Regions from separate parts of the Paenibacillus sp. FSL R7-0302 genome, predicted to be linked through region 3. Evidence: predicted binding sites of a transcription regulator. Region 3 holds the regulator's gene; each other region holds the start of a gene.
What was found. Region 3 encodes Rex, which represses fermentation and respiration genes when NADH is low (regulators of the CRP and FNR family bind a similar motif). Its sites were predicted from a motif close to TTGTGAAATATTTCACAA; they were not measured.
Positions count from the first base shown of each region.

Region 1 (5,248 bases), 250 kb from region 3:
CCGTAGAATGCGTTGCGGTATACATCAGCAAGCTCGGATACCAGCGGCATTTTAGGGTTGGCAGTTGTACATTGGTCTTCAAATGCACGGTCAGCCAGATAGTCTACACGGGATTCGAAGTCCTTAGGATCGAAACCAAGCGCCGAGAAGGATTCTTCGATGCCGAGTTTTTTGTTCATGTCGCGGATCGCATTGATCAGGCTCGTTACGCCTTCTTCGGTAGTGCGTGCTGGCAATCCCAGAATACGGGCGATTTCAGCATACCGTTCGTCTGCTACAAAGTGCGAATATTTAGGGAACGAAGCGAACTTCGTAGGCTTCTTGGCATTGTAGCGAATAACATGCGGCATCAGGATCGCATTAGTGCGGCCATGTGCGGTGTGATACTGTCCGCCCCATTTGTGCGCCAAGCTATGGTTAATTCCCAGGAATGCATTAGCAAAGGCCATACCGGCAAGTGTCGAAGCGTTGTGCATTTTCTCACGGGCCAGCTTGTCGCCTTGCAGTGCGGATTTCTCCAGCCACTGGAATACCAGCTGAATGGCTTTGATTGCCAGACCATCGGTATAGTCACTGGCCATTACGGATACATAAGCTTCGATTGCATGTGTCAATACGTCCATCCCTGTATCGGCAACTGCAGTTCTTGGCAAGCTGTATACAAACTCAGGATCGATAATAGCTACGTCTGGAGTCAGCTCATAGTCGGCCAGCGGATATTTAGTATTATTACCCGTAGTCTTATCTGTGATAACTGCGAACGAGGTTACTTCGGAACCTGTACCGGAAGTTGTAGGAATCGCAACGAATTTCGCTTTGTTGCCGAGCTTAGGGAATTTGTATACCCGCTTGCGGATATCCATGAACTTCTGCTTCAGACCGTTGAAGTCAGCATCCGGATGTTCGTAGAACAGCCACATGCCCTTGGCAGCATCCATTGGGGAACCGCCGCCGAGTGCGATAATGCAGTCCGGCTGGAATCTGTTCATCATTGCCGCGCCTTTTTCTACAGTAGTTGTCGATGGATCCGGTTCAACTTCCGAGAACACTTCAATGGCTACAGGAGTCTGACGTTGACGCAGATAGTGCTCCACTCTTTCAACATATCCCAGTTTCACCATCATAGGGTCAGTGATAATGGCTACACGTGTAATGTCAGGCATTTTGGCCAGATACTGAGTGGCTCCCTTTTCGAAGTAAATCTTGTCAGGTACTTTAAACCATTGCATATTCACGGTACGGCGGTTCACCCTTTTCACGTTGATCAGATTGATGGCAGTCACGTTCTGCGATACCGAGTTGCGTCCGTAAGATCCGCAGCCCAGTGTCAATGAAGGGATATTAGTGTTGTAAATATCGCCGATTGCGCCGTGTGTGGATGGCGAGTTGACGAGAATACGTCCGGTCTGCAGACGGTTGGAGAACTTCATGATTACTTCTTCGTTGTTGGAATGGATAGCCGAGCTGTGGCCCATGCCGCCAAATTCAACGATTTGAGCTGCGCGTTCGATACCCTGGTCAGCATTCTTCACTTTGTAGCAAGCCAGAACCGGGCTCAGCTTCTCAGCGGACAATGGATATTTAGTACCTACACCTTCAAGCTCAGCTACCAGGATCTTCGTTCCGGCAGGAACCTGAATGCCGCACATTTCAGCGATCTTCACAGCGGATTGGCCAACGATAGCCGGGTTAACTGCACATTTCTCTACGTTCATTGCGCCGCTGGTCAGCTTAGCTGCTTCTTCTTTGTTCACAAAGTAACAGCCGTTCGCAATCATTTTCTTTTTCACTTGATCGAAGATGGCTTCTTCAATGATAACTGCCTGCTCGGAAGCACAGATCATACCATTATCAAAAGTCTTCGACAGGATAAGGTCAGTTACAGCCTGATCAATATCAGCACTCTTCTCAATGAAGGCAGGCACGTTACCAGGACCTACGCCGAGTGCTGGTTTGCCGCAGCTGTAAGCTGCCTTGACCATTGCCGATCCGCCGGTTGCCAGAATCAGTGCAACGTCCGGATTGTTCATCAGTGCGTTTGTTTTGTCCATCGTAGGAAGCTCAATCCATTGGATGAAGTTCTCAGGTGCGCCTGCTGCTACGCCTGCATCATGCAGAATTTTGGCTGCTGCCGCACTGCACTCTTGCGCTGACGGGTGGAAACCGAATATAATAGGGTTACGTGTCTTAGCGGAAATCAAAGCCTTAAACATCGTGGTGGATGTTGGATTGGTTACCGGTGTGATACCCATAATGATTCCGACTGGTTCAGCAATCTTCTGGAAGCTGTCATAAGCGTTATCCTCAATAACGCCTACAGTCTTGTCGTACTTAATACCGTGCCAGATATATTCAGTGGAGAAGATGTTCTTTGTAATTTTGTCTTCGTATACTCCGCGTCCTGTTTCTTCAACAGCCAGTTTTGCCAGGTACATATGCTTGTCGAGTCCGGCCAGCGCCATTGCATGAACGATTGTGTTTGTCTGCTCTTGATCCAGGCCCATGAACGCTTCGTGGGCTTTCTTTGCTTTATCCACCAAAACCTGAATGTACTCTTCAGCGGTGGTTTGTTTCACTTGGGCGGCGACTTCGTTTTTAACTGCCATCTCCCTCGTCCTCCTGTCAATTTTTAGGTTGTTTCTTTCTATACATTTATCTTAGCACATCCTTTTCACCTTGTATAGTGAAATCTTTCACAAAGTTTAAAGTTTTTTTTGAGTTGTTTTCAAAGCGCTTTCATTCGATCATATACTAGCGTTTCTTCCATATTATATGTAATATTTAATTGATATTTGTCTATTCTGCGAACGCAATACGGCAGGTTACAGTGTTGATGGCCCACTTTGCCTTGCGATGCCGGGCGGGACTCAGGAATTCTGCTCATGAATGCCAAGCCGTCACCTCGGTTCATCCATGGCTCTTCTATAGACTCACTCTGACGGTGAATATAAATATAAATCTCTGCTTACAAGTGGAAACGGCTTTGTCGCCCTTTTAAAGGACGGTACCGTTTCAGCGAGAATGATCAGGATGCTGTATAGCGCGAAGCACATAAATTCTTATCTTTGAACAAAATTACCCTGCGGGTGAACAATGCTAATGCCTCTCTCACCGGCCGCTTTTAAGGAGCAGTAATGTTGCAGTTTTTGCAGGATTTCTCTATACCTTTTACGGGTTGCAAGTACAATGTTGCATTATTTGCACAAATTTCGGTGTTTAGAGCACGTTAGCGCTGAATTTGTTGCAGTTCGTGCAGGATTTCAGCATTGACCGCTTCTTTGGGGCAGTAATGTTGCCCTTTTGGCAGGATTCCTCTTAAAATGTTACTGGCATAATTTCCTGAAAGGAAAAAAAGGAGACAGCTTCTCCGCTGTCCCCCCTTATTCATCTCTTCCCCCAAGTCTAGAAAGAGACATCCCAGGCTACTCTACCTTAATCGTATCGAAGAATTTCTTCTGTACGGTTGCGGCTGCTGCATCGAGTTGGGCCTTGGAGTCCGTGCCTTCCTTGGCAAACAGCTCCTGGATGACATTGGACATGGTTGCATAGTAGTCCTGGGTATTGTACTGCGCCTCAGGTTTGCCGTCGAGCAGAGCCATAATATCTGTATTGTATTGATATACGATATCAGAGTATTTGTCATACACTGCTTTGGTTTTCTTGCCGAACTCGGAATCAGCGGCATAGTAATCAAGAAGCGGCGGAATGAAGTATTTGCCGTCCGCCTTGCGCTGCTGCAAAATGGCATCGAGCGCTTCCAGGCCTTTATCCGAGAAATAGTCGAAGGTAATATAACGGAAGGCCATCTCCTGCTCATCCTTGCTGGCATTCGGGTTAATGACCAGATAGTCGCCGCCGAGCACGCCGGTATGCTTGCCGCCCTTCTCAGCCGCAGGCATTGGATAGGTCAGCACATCCTCAGGCTTGAACCCGCCCTGGTTAAGCGCCTGTTCTATGACTCCGTCTGATCCGGCCATTACCATCGCGGTACGGCCCTGCTGGAAGGCACCTACCGCATCGCCCCAGCCGAGCGCCCAATCCTGGGGAACGGCCCCAGCTTCCCATCTCAGCTTCTTATAGAAGTCCAGTGCTTTGATCCCGGCTTCGGAATTGAAGGTTGCCACCACCTTGCCGCCTTCAATCTTCTGAATCTCTCCGCCTGCTTCAAACAGGAAGTTGGTCCAGTTCCAGCCTGCTTCGTTGCCCTTGCCCATTGGCGCAATCCCGGAGATGCCTTTCTTGGGATCGGCGACTCCTTTGGCTGTGTTCAGCATGTCGTCCCAGGTCCAATCCATTGGAGGTACGGCTACACCTTTGTCATCCAGCATCTTCTTGTTGATCATTGTTGTAGTGACGTAACCCTTCTGGGTAACCCCATACACCTTGCCGTCGATGATGAACTGGCTCTGCAGCACAGGGTTGATCTGATCCTTGAACTCATAGTTGTTCCACAGATCGGTGATGTCGGCTACCCAGCCCTTCTCAATCAGGAATTTGGCTTCGGTGGCATACGTGTTGAAGAAGGTCGGCGCTTCATTCGCTGCCATCTTCACCCCGATCTCGCTTACATTATACTGCCAGTCGTCCTTGACGATCTCCACGTTCGGATAGACTTCCTGGAACCGCTTGATTTTGTCATCCTCCTGCGCTCTCACCTCGGTCAGGTCCGGCGTTGGATAGTGGATTTTGATTGTTACCTTTCTCTGGGTGATATCGTCAGCCGGTGCTGCAGACGGAGTGGCTGACTCTTCGGCCGCCTGGGTTGCTGCTGGTGCAGGTGTCGCTTCTCCCCCGTCAGCCGCCGGCTTGTTGCCGTTATTATTGCCGCCGCAAGCAGACAATAACGTCCCCGTGACCAGGAGGCAGGCGAATACGCTGGAAACTTTACGCATGGTAACTCCCCTTTTCCATATCATAATGAGCTTACAAGTTCATCTTAAAAGAGAAACCGTTTACAAACGAGGTGTATTTATATCCCCTTCATGTGCAGGTTTACGATCTCAACCGGACCTCTTCCTTCCTGCTTAGCCTTTGACCGCAGACAATGAAACTCCGCGCATAATGAACTTCTGGAAGACCAGGAACACGAGGATCGGCGGCAGAGAGACGATGAACAGAATTGCGAATTTGATGTTCGTGTTCAGTGCTTTTACATTAATAACGTACTTATAGATGGCGGTAGCGAGCGTATACTTCTCCTCACTGTGCATGACCAGCGACGGCCAGAACCAGTCATTCCAGGCTGTGG
Region 1 covers NZ_JBBOWB010000001.1:1,695,230-1,700,477, reverse strand. Annotated here, with positions in the region: gene adhE (bifunctional acetaldehyde-CoA/alcohol dehydrogenase) at 1-2,606, opposite strand, end outside; gene MKY96_RS07080 (ABC transporter substrate-binding protein) at 3,423-4,892, opposite strand; gene MKY96_RS07075 (carbohydrate ABC transporter permease) at 5,025-5,248, opposite strand, start outside.
Region 1: a site for Rex is predicted at 2,682-2,699, ahead of adhE (bifunctional acetaldehyde-CoA/alcohol dehydrogenase). Genes of this name have one in related genera too.

Region 2 (5,248 bases), 270 kb from region 3:
GAAGTTAGCTTGCTTTCTTAGTCTGAGGAGGAGCAGATAGTTTACGCGGAGTTCGCACAGGCGAGATCAGCCAGTAAGCCATGCCGACGAATACACCGCCGCCGATGATATTGCCGAGCGTGACAGGAATCATATTATGCAGCCAACCGGCGATGCTGACGGTCTCCGGGTGATTCGGCAGCAGCACGGCTACGCTGAGCAGCGTCATGTTCGCTACACTATGTTCATAGCCGCTCGCGATGAAGGCGAACAGACACCACCAGATCAGGACCAGCTTCGCTGCTTCACTCTTGGCGCGGGAGGACATCCACAGTGCCAGGCAGACCAGCCAGTTACAGAGAATACCGCGGAAGAACAGCTCTGAGAACGGCAGGCTCATCTTTTTGGCGGCAGCTGCGAAGATCAGATGCTCGGCAGGGGCTGCCTTGAAGAGGCCCGACCCCTGAATCAGCAGCGCCAGCACCACAGCACCGGCCACATTGCCGAGGAAGACCAGGACCCAGTTCTTCACCGTATCCCAGACTGTTGTTCTCCCGGCAAGCGTGCTTACTGTGAAGAACATATTATTACCTGTAAACAGCTCTGAGCCTGCGAATACAACCAAGGTCAAGGCAATCCCGAAGGATGCCCCCATAATCAGCGGCTGGAACGGTGACTTGATCGCCGCCAGCGGTGCCCCCAGGGAGAAGATCAGAATAATACCAATACCCACATATGCTCCTGCCAGGAGGGCCGCCAAAAAATATTTGGGCAGACTCTCATTCATTTTGTCGCGCTTCCCTACGGCTGTCTCAACGATATTCTCTACGCTCTGCGTAAACATATCCGCACCTGCTCTTCCTTTAATTTAGGTTTGTTACTGCCGCAGGCAGAGTGACCTTAACCACTCCGCCCTCTACTGTAACCGGATAGACTTCTGCCTGCCCCCGGTCCGGTGCCTGAACCTCTCCGGTGCGAAGGTCGATCTTCCAGTCATGCAGCGGATCATATAAATAATAGCCTGATACAATGCCTTCCGCGAGCGGGCCGCCCTTCGGGTGGGGACTGTGGTTGCGGACCGCATAGACTGCGCCGTCCGATGTGCGGAATATCGCTAATTCGACGTCTCCTGCATGAATTACCCGGCCGATCTGCAGCATGAAATCTTCCACTCTGCCTATCGTATATTCCCGATTACTCCGTTCCATTATGCTCTCTCCCTCTCCCTTTGAACTATACCTGTGTCTCTTCAAACAGCGCGGTGCGGGTGCTTTTGTCGTCCAGCATTTTCCGCCAAGGATCTCTCACCTGGGCCAGGGCAAAGTCAATACGTGCCGCCAGCTCTTTACGGTTGTCGTCATTGCCCATAACCACTGTCTGGATATGCTCAAGACCCATACGCTCAACCCATTCGGAGGTTCTCTCCAGGTAGTTGCCGGTCTCACGGTAGTACTGGATGACTGCGGAGCAGACCTCAACCAGCTCCTCGTCGGTCTTCACCTTGCAGAAGGCATCTGCGATCCGTGGCTTAATCCCGCCATTGCCGCCGATGAATACTTCCCAGCCGCCGTCATTGCCGACAATCCCGATATCCTTCGTGCAGGACTCTGCACAGTTACGCGGACAGCCGTTAACCGCCATCTTGAATTTGGCCGGCATATCCAGCCGCTCATATTTACGCTCAAGCATAGCGCCCATGCCCATCGAATCCTGTGTGCCAAAGCGGCAGAACTGCGAACCCACACATGTTTTTACCGTACGCAGCGATTTCGCATAACCATAGCCGGATGGCATATCCAGCTCCTCCCACACCTTAGGCACATCTTCTTTTTTGACACCGATCAGGTCCAGACGTTGTCCGCCCGTCACCTTCACAACCTTCACATCATATTTCAGAGACACATCGGCAATCCGCTTCAAATCCTCGGGAGTGGTAACCCCTCCATACATGCGCGGAATAACTGTATACGTTCCGTCCTTCTGAATATTGGCACTCATCCGTTCATTGACGAACCGGGACTCCTTCTCATCCTCATGAGTGTCAGGGTAGATCATCCCCAGATAATAGTTCACTGCAGGGCGGCATTTGGAACAGCCTTCTGCCTGCTTCCAGTCCAGGACATGCATGACTTCCTTGGTGGTCCGGAGGCCTTTCGCCGTAATCTCGGCAACGATCTCATCCCGGCTAAGCGGGGTGCAGCTGCAGATTCCCTGCTTGGCGCTCTGCTGGAAGCTGTCTCCGAGAACGAATTGCAGAATCTGCTCCACCACCGGCTTACAGCCGCCGCAGGAGCGGGTTGCCCCCGTACAGGCTTTGATCTCATCCACCGTAGTGAAGCCGTTCTCCGTAACAGCATCCACAATCGCTTTTTTGGTTACGCCGTTACAGCCGCAGACGATTTCTTCGTCGGCCATCGCTTCAACAGACATGCCTTTCTTGGCTCCGCCTCCGCCGCAGCAGCTTGTGCCCATAACCTCATCATAGATTTCATTGGTCATCTCTGTGCTGTTTTTCACAAGCTTCTGCAGGTTGGCAGATTCCGTTACATCACCGAATAGAACGGCACCAACAATTACATTATCCTTAAGCAAAATCTTCTTGTAGGTTCGCTTCCATTCATCCTTGGCAGAAATGACAGTATGCTCCGGCGTTTCGGTGAATTCACCAGCCGAGAATACATCTACCCCGGAAATTTTGAGCTTGGTTGCTACAACTGAACCTTCATAGCCTGGAGTCTGACTACCTGACAGATGCTTGGCGAGAACCATGCCCTGCTCGAATAACGGTGCGACGAGTCCGTAGCAGGTTCCCCGGTGCTCTGTACATTCGCCGACAGAATACACATCAGCCATAGAAGTCTGCATATAATCGTCAACTACAATCCCGCGGTTAACGGTGATTCCGCTGTCCTTCGCAAGCTGGACATTCGGCTTGATTCCAACAGCCATCACTACAAACTCTGCGGGCAGCTCACTGCCGTCACTGAAGCGCAGACCGGTCACCCGTTCTTCGCCGGTCAGTTCGACCGTCTGCTTGCCCATGGCGAACTTCACACCTTGACGCATAAGCTCTGCCTGTAGCATGGAAGAAGCGGTACGGTCCAGCTGACGCTCCATCAGATCCTCCAGCAGATGCACAACGGTAACATCCATGCCCAGATTGACCAGGCCCTTCGCAGCTTCAAGACCTAGCAATCCTCCGCCGATTACAGCCGCCGTGCGGTACTGCTTCGCTGCTGCCAGCATCGCATCACAGTCCGCGATATCGCGGAAGCCGACTACCCCATCCTTGTTGCTGCCGGGTACGGGTAGAATGAAAGAATTCGAGCCTGTGGCAATAATTGCTTTATCGTAAGGAACCGCCAGTCCGTTATCGGTCAATATTAGTTTGTTCTGTTCATCGATCCGGGTAACCGTCGTACCGGTATGCAGTGTAATATGATTATCCTCATACCACCCGAGATCATTGAGAATGATGTCTTCAATCGTTTTGCTGCCTTCAAGTACATAGGACAACATAATCCGGTTATAGTTGGGATGCGGCTCACTGCCGAAGACAGTAATATCATATGCGCCGCCCAGCTTTAGAATCTGCTCAATAGTGCCTACTCCCGCCATGCCATTCCCAATCAGCGCTAACTTTTCTCTTTCCGCTGCCACTGGTAGACCCTCCTTCAGAAACTCTGATTTCTTCAATAACTTTACCTGATAGAGAAATTATACTGTCCCCAATTCCCTGGCAAGTGTGACCACAGTCACACCTTATGTGAATTTTTTCACACAAGTGGAGATGACTTCTCCCGTTCTTACATAGGACAACTTATGGCGTGAAGCACAGAGATATATTATTCAAAAAAAATGGATACCCGTGCAGTTTCGCACAGATATCCATTCATTCACTTATTTCAGTACCAGAGAGATCTCCAGCTTGTCCTGCGGACTGAGCTTCATGTCCACTCCATTACCGAGCAGACCTTTATCGTTGACCTTCAGTCTCCATTCCTCGCTGCTGAGCGGGGTATATTCCATCACGGTGAGCACCGTCCGGTTATCTTCGGCAAGCCGGACCATACCGCTGTTCTTGAGCAGTCCCTTGACCGACATATCCTGCATAAAAGAAAGCACATGCGAATGGGTCAGCTCCGGCTGCTCGCTCCCCCCGTTCACAGTGATGATAACAGGCTGAAACATCTTTCCGGTTCCGGCAGGACCTGCTGTCATTGTAATGGCCGAACCCGGCTCCAGGGTCGTATTCAGCTCTTGAACCTTCTTGCCGTTCACCTGAACCTCCCAGCTCATATCCGGACCCAGGGAGACCTTATTCACCTCAAGAATATTAGCTCCATCTGCTGAAAATGTAACAACGCCGCTCTTCTTGAACAGCTCTATCATTGAATTTCCGGGCACGTAAGCTTCGTTAAGCAATCTGGCCGAGCTCCCGGCCATTTCGCTGTCACCTACCTTGACCGAAAAGGTTAATCCCTGTCCCCCGTTACTGCTGCCGCCATTCCCTGATCCCAAGCCACAACCGCTTGCCGCGGCCAGCAAGAGAAGGCACAGCATGAAGCGCATCCATTTCGTGGACATCCCGCGGCACCGCCTTCATATGTATTTTCCCGGACTCTTTAAGGATAACGCATAGAGGAAGGGTTCTCAAATCATTTCTGCCGGAAGAAAAAGTAAAAAGTCCCCGAAGGGACTTATTCAATGCAGCAGGTCCTATTGATACCGCAGGAACAGAATATTGTTCTCCAGATGCACATGCTCGAAGGTCATGCCTTCCAGTTCTTCAAGACGGGCATAGGTTAAGCGATAGGTTGTGCAGGCATGTGCGGGCGGCGTGTAATCATTAGTTACTCTGCGAAGCTCACGCAGAATCTCTCCGGCCCCGTCATGCTCGGCTTCCAGATTATGCAGCAATCCGCGCAGTTCAGCAAGTCCTTCTTCGCTTGGGTTCTGAGTGTAGGCCAGCATCTTTGGGAATTCACTCTCTTCTTCCTTTGCCGTATGTTGTAGCAGCTCTTCACGCAGCATATTGAATAGGCGGTGCATCTCTCCGAGGTGCGGCGAATCCTCACCGTGAACGCGGAATACCTTAGTTACATTTTGACTGATTAGCGGAAGCTCTTCACGCAAATAACGGTGATGCTTGTTCACAATATAATCCACCAGTTCCTCTGAAGAAGCCTCGTTCCAGGCGGTGTCTTCTTCCAGAACGGGGTGCTGCTCTTGCAGCTTGTTCAGCTCCTGCACCATTGCTGCCGGGTCA
Region 2 covers NZ_JBBOWB010000001.1:1,675,179-1,680,426, reverse strand. Annotated here, with positions in the region: gene MKY96_RS07015 (formate/nitrite transporter family protein) at 5-823, opposite strand; gene nirD (nitrite reductase small subunit NirD) at 843-1,187, opposite strand; gene nirB (nitrite reductase large subunit NirB) at 1,213-3,639, opposite strand; gene MKY96_RS07000 (hypothetical protein) at 3,880-4,566, opposite strand; gene ric (iron-sulfur cluster repair di-iron protein) at 4,699-5,248, opposite strand, start outside.
Region 2: a site for Rex is predicted at 3,744-3,761, ahead of nirB (nitrite reductase large subunit NirB). Genes of this name have one in related genera too.

Region 3 (5,248 bases):
TTTTGAAACTACGGGAACCCAATCTGTGGGAGAGATCATTCAGGTTGGCCTTGCCATTATAGAAGAAGACGGGACGATCTCCCGGGTGTATGGTTCCTATGTCAAGCCCGGAGCGCCAATTCCTCCTTTTATTACGGGCCTGACCGGAATTACAGACAGCGATGTACAGGATGCGCCGGAGCTCGATGAGATGATGATGGAGCTGGTGCCGCTGCTGGATGATGTCGTCCTCGTTGGACACAATGTCGCGTTTGATTTTCATTTTTTGCAGAATGCGCTGGACCGCTGCGGCTACCTGCCGTTTCAGGGGCGGATTCTGGATACGATCGATTTTCTCAAAATATGCTTTCCCTCGCTGAGCACCTATCAGCTTGGCGCGGTAAGCAGCCACTTCGGCATTACGCATGACCGTCCCCATCAGGCGGACAGTGATGCGCTTGCCACGGCTATTGTGCTGCTCAAATGTCTGGAAGAGCTGCAGAGTCTGCCGCTCTTGACGATTCAGCGGCTGAATGAGCTGTTCGCGGACGAAGACAGTGATCTGGCCTGGTATTTCGACGGTCTGCTGCGGGAGCGGGAGATGGAGACCTTTCAGCCGGAAGGTGAGCTGAGCTTCTACCGCCAGCTTGCGCTGGCTGTGGGGGACTGGGCAGAGCTGGCTACGCCACGGGAGGAAGGAAGCGTCAATCCGCTGGAGAATATTACCTTTGAAGAATATATGGATGAGGTAACCAAGCGGCTGAAGGCTGTTCTTCCCCAGTATGAGAGCCGGGAAGCCCAGGAGCTGATGATCCATGAGGTCATTACAGCGCTTGAGCAGGACAAGCATCTGCTGATTGAAGCGGGAACAGGCACCGGCAAATCGCTGGGTTATCTGCTTCCGGCCATCTACCATAGTGTGAAAAGTAATCAGAAGGTGATGGTCAGCACTCATACCATTAACCTTCAGGATCAGCTGCGGGAGCGGGATATCCCGCTCTTAACCAGCGTTGTGCCGTTCCCGTTCAAGGCCTCCATCTTTAAGGGAAGAGGGCACTATTTGTGTCTGCGCAAGTTCGAACATAGAATGAACAAAAAGGACTTTACGAGTCCAAGGGAAGAAGCGCTCACCGCTGCGCAAATGCTCGTCTGGCTGACCCAGACGACGACCGGCGATGATGAGGAGCTTAACTTAAGCGGACGGGGCGGCGATTTCTGGGAGACTGTAGCCAGTGATACCGACTCCTGCCTGGGACGCGCCTGTCCCTGGTTCCGCAAATGCTATTACCACCGGGCCAAGCATGAAGCCGGGATCTCCGATGTGGTGGTCACCAATCACTCCAAGCTGTTCGCAGATGTCAAAGCCGGGCATCAGCTTCTTCCGGCGTACGACCATCTTGTTATTGATGAAGCCCATCATCTGGAGGATATTGCCGGCAAGCATCTTGGCATGCAGATGAAATATTTCACATTCGCCCATACCCTCACCCGTCTCTATAAGGATAGCCGGAGCGGGCAGCTGCCTGCCCTCCGCCAGAGTCTGCAGTCTTCGGGCAGTGAGCAGGCTTCCGAATGGAGCGGCGTGATCGACCGGATCTATCCAGATCTGCTGACGGTGAAGGAGTCCTGGGATGCGCTTAGTGACCGGCTCTTCAGCCTGCTGCCCGAGCGCAGCGATGCCGGGGCCGGTGAAGCAGGCCAACTGGTGGCACGCCTGCAGCCGGGCAAGAAGCCGAAGGATTGGGAGGAGCTGGCTGCCCTTGAGAATACACTGAACCTCAGTCTGAGCGATATCATCCGCAAGGGCGACAAAATGCTCAGTGAGATGCGTGACACGGACAGCCAATCCTCCTCAGACAGCCTTGTGACCGATATCGGCGGGTTATTCAAGGATCTGGCATCCATTAGAGAGCAGATCCGCTTCTTCATGAGCCTGAACGATGAGAATATTGTGTATTGGCTGGAGGGAAGCGGTAATTATAAGGGGAAGTCGCTGCAAATGTATGCTGTTCCCGTAGATGTCAGCACCCAGCTCAGGGAGCTGTTCTTCGATAAGAAGAAGAGCATTATCCTGACCTCGGCCACCTTATCTGTGGATAAATCCTTCCAGTTCATGATCGATAACCTGGGTCTTGGCGAGGCTGCCGAGCAGCGGCGTCTGATGACTGCACTGCTTCCATCGCCATTCAAGTATCGTGAGCAGGCGCTCCTGGTCATTCCCCGGGACTTCCCGAGCGTCAAGGGAAGTATAGGGGATGCCCGCTTTGTGGACACCCTCGTGCACTCCCTTGCCGAGACAGCTGTAACAACACGGGGGCGGATGCTGGTGCTGTTCACCTCCTACAAGATGCTGCGCCAGGTGTATGAACCGCTGAAGGAGGCACTTGCCTCACAGGATATCGCGGTGCTGGGACAAGGCGTGGAAGGCGGCAGCCGGAGCAAGCTGATCCGCCGCTTCCAGGATAGCCCGGCTTCGGTCTTGCTGGGTACCAGCAGCTTCTGGGAAGGGGTGGATATCCCGGGAGAAGCATTGACCTGCCTGGCGATTGTCAGACTGCCGTTCCAGCCGCCGAATCACCCGCTGGCAGAAGCGAAGTCGGAGCTGCTTCAGGCACAGAAGAAGAATCCGTTCATGAAGCTGTCCGTGCCGCAGGCCGTCATCCGCTTCAAGCAGGGCTTCGGGCGGCTGGTCCGCACGGCGCAGGACCGGGGCATCGTAATTGTGTACGATACCAGAGTCATCGAATCGCATTACGGAAAGTACTTCCTGTACTCGCTCCCCGGTCCCAAGATGGAGCATATGCTCACCGAGCAGATGGTCCCGAGAATTGCCGAATGGCTGGATGACGGCGGGGTTTCCTAATTCATCTGCTATTGCTATTATTAATAAGTCATGATTAACCTGAAGATCCGTTCCCGCCTGCCCTGCCACTCCGGCAGGCGGCGGGGCACGGTTGCTATAATCGGCATTACATGAAGCGAATTTGTGATGTTACATCAACTTGAAGGAGGAGAATACATGAAATCGGATAAAATATCGGAGGCCGTCGTGCGCAGGCTCCCAGTGTACCTGCGTTTCCTGAACGATCTCCAAAAACGTGAAATCTCCACAGTCTCTTCTCAGGAGCTGGGCCAGAAGCTTGATCTGAATCCCGCCCAGATCCGCAAGGATTTGGCTTATTTCGGTGATTTTGGCAGAAAAGGCATCGGCTATGATGTATCTTATCTGATTGAGAAGATCCGCCATATCCTGAAGCTTGACCAGCAAATTAATGTTGCACTGGTTGGAGCCGGTAATCTCGGTCATGCCTTGTCAAACTACAACGCTTACTTAAAGGATACAATGAAGATTACTGCCATCTTCGATGCCTACCCGCCGAAGGTGGGCCAGCAAATCAACTCGCTGGTTGTGCAGCCGATGGAGGAGCTAAGCAGTACAATCCGCTCGCAGGGCATCCGGATCGGGATTATTACCGTGCCCGACAGCGAAGCCCAGAACGTAGCTGATATTCTTGTCGATTCCGGTATCGAGGCGATTCTGAACTTCGCACCGGTTATTCTCAAGACGCCTGCCAATATCCGGATTCATGCCGCAGATTTCACCACAGATCTGCAGAGCTTGGCTTATTATTTGCATGATGGAAAGGATGAGGCTGAAGATGAGCAGTAAGATCACGATAATCAAGAATGGGCACTTCCTGGTTCCGGGCAGTGACAAGCCGGTTCTGAGCGGGTACATGACCCTGGAGAATGAATTGATTACTTACATAGGTGAAGCTGAGCCGGCAGTGGAGGATGGCGCACAGGTCGTAGACGGCAGCCGTCTGCTGTTCATGCCTGGTCTGGTCAATACCCATGGTCATACTGCAATGTCACTGCTGCGCGGATATGGCGACGATATGGTGCTTCAGTCTTGGCTGCAGGAGAAGATGTGGCCGATGGAAGAGAAATTCACTGGTGATGATGTATATTGGGGAACCTCGTTGTCCGTGCTGGAGATGCTGAAGGGCGGCACAACCACCTTCCTCGATATGTATGATCATATGGACCGGGTAGCGGAAGTGACCGAGCAGTCCGGTATTCGTGCGGTGTTGATGCGCGGCGTAATTGGGCTGTGCCCGGAAGAGGTACAGCAATCCAAGCTCGCTGAGGCGATTGCTTTTGCCCGTAACTGGCACGGCAAGGCTGACGGCAGAATTACGACCATGCTCTCACCGCACGCCCCGTACACCTGTCCTCCAGAGTTTTTCATGAAGTTTGTGCAGGCTGCCCATGATCTGGACTTGCCAATGCACACCCATATGTCCGAGACGCGCCATGAAGTGGAGCAGAACGTGGCCGACTATGGCCTGCGTCCGGTCGCACATCTGGAGAAGCTCGGGATGTTCACCCGTCCTTCGCTCATTGCCCACGGGGTTCATCTGAACGATGAAGAGATCGGGATTCTGGCCCGCCATAACGTTGGCGTGTCGCATAACCCCGGCAGTAACCTGAAGCTGGCCAGCGGGGTTGCGCGTGTTCCTGAACTGCTGAGAGCCGGGATTAAGGTCTCCCTGGGTACAGACGGCGCGGCAAGCAACAACAATCTGGATATGTTCGAAGAGATGAGGCTGGCGGCTCTGATTCACAAGGGCGTAAGCGGTGATCCCACAGCGGTACCGGCTCCTGAGGCGCTTCTGATGGCTACGGAGTATGGGGCGCAGTCTATTTTCCTAAGCGGGGTAGGCCGGCTTGCCGCAGGAATGAAGGCCGACTTCATCGCACTTGATATTGACCAGCCGCATCTGCTGCCGCATACCGATCTGCTCTCCCATGCCGTATATTCGGCAAGTGCCAAGGATGTGGAGCATGTATGGGTGAACGGCCGACAGGTTGTGAAGCATGGACAATGCCTGACACTTGATGAAGAAGCCATCCGCCGCAAAGCACAGGAGACGTTCGAGAGCCTGCTTAAACGGTAATTCAGGGGAACGGGAAAGGAAGCAGCGTGGTGAAGAAGAAGAGGAGAAGATGGATCTGGCTGGGGATTACCGTGGTGCTGCTCCTTCTGTTCGGACTAAGCCAGTTCTATGCCTACATTATGAAGGACCAGTGGAACGAGCGGAGTGAGGCCAAGGAGCTGGCCCGGGCGCGTGCCGGACTAACAGAGGTTACCAAGGCCCAGAAATCTGTCTGGAATGAGAATGAGATCTACTGGGTGCTGACCGGCAAGAATGAAGCAGGGACCGATCTGATGGTGTGGGTCCGTTTCACCTTGGAGGGCAAGCCT
Region 3 covers NZ_JBBOWB010000001.1:1,940,293-1,945,540, forward strand. Annotated here, with positions in the region: gene dinG (ATP-dependent DNA helicase DinG) at 1-2,842, shown strand, start outside; gene MKY96_RS08315 (redox-sensing transcriptional repressor Rex) at 2,999-3,649, shown strand; gene MKY96_RS08320 (amidohydrolase) at 3,639-4,940, shown strand; gene MKY96_RS08325 (cell wall elongation regulator TseB-like domain-containing protein) at 4,970-5,248, shown strand, end outside.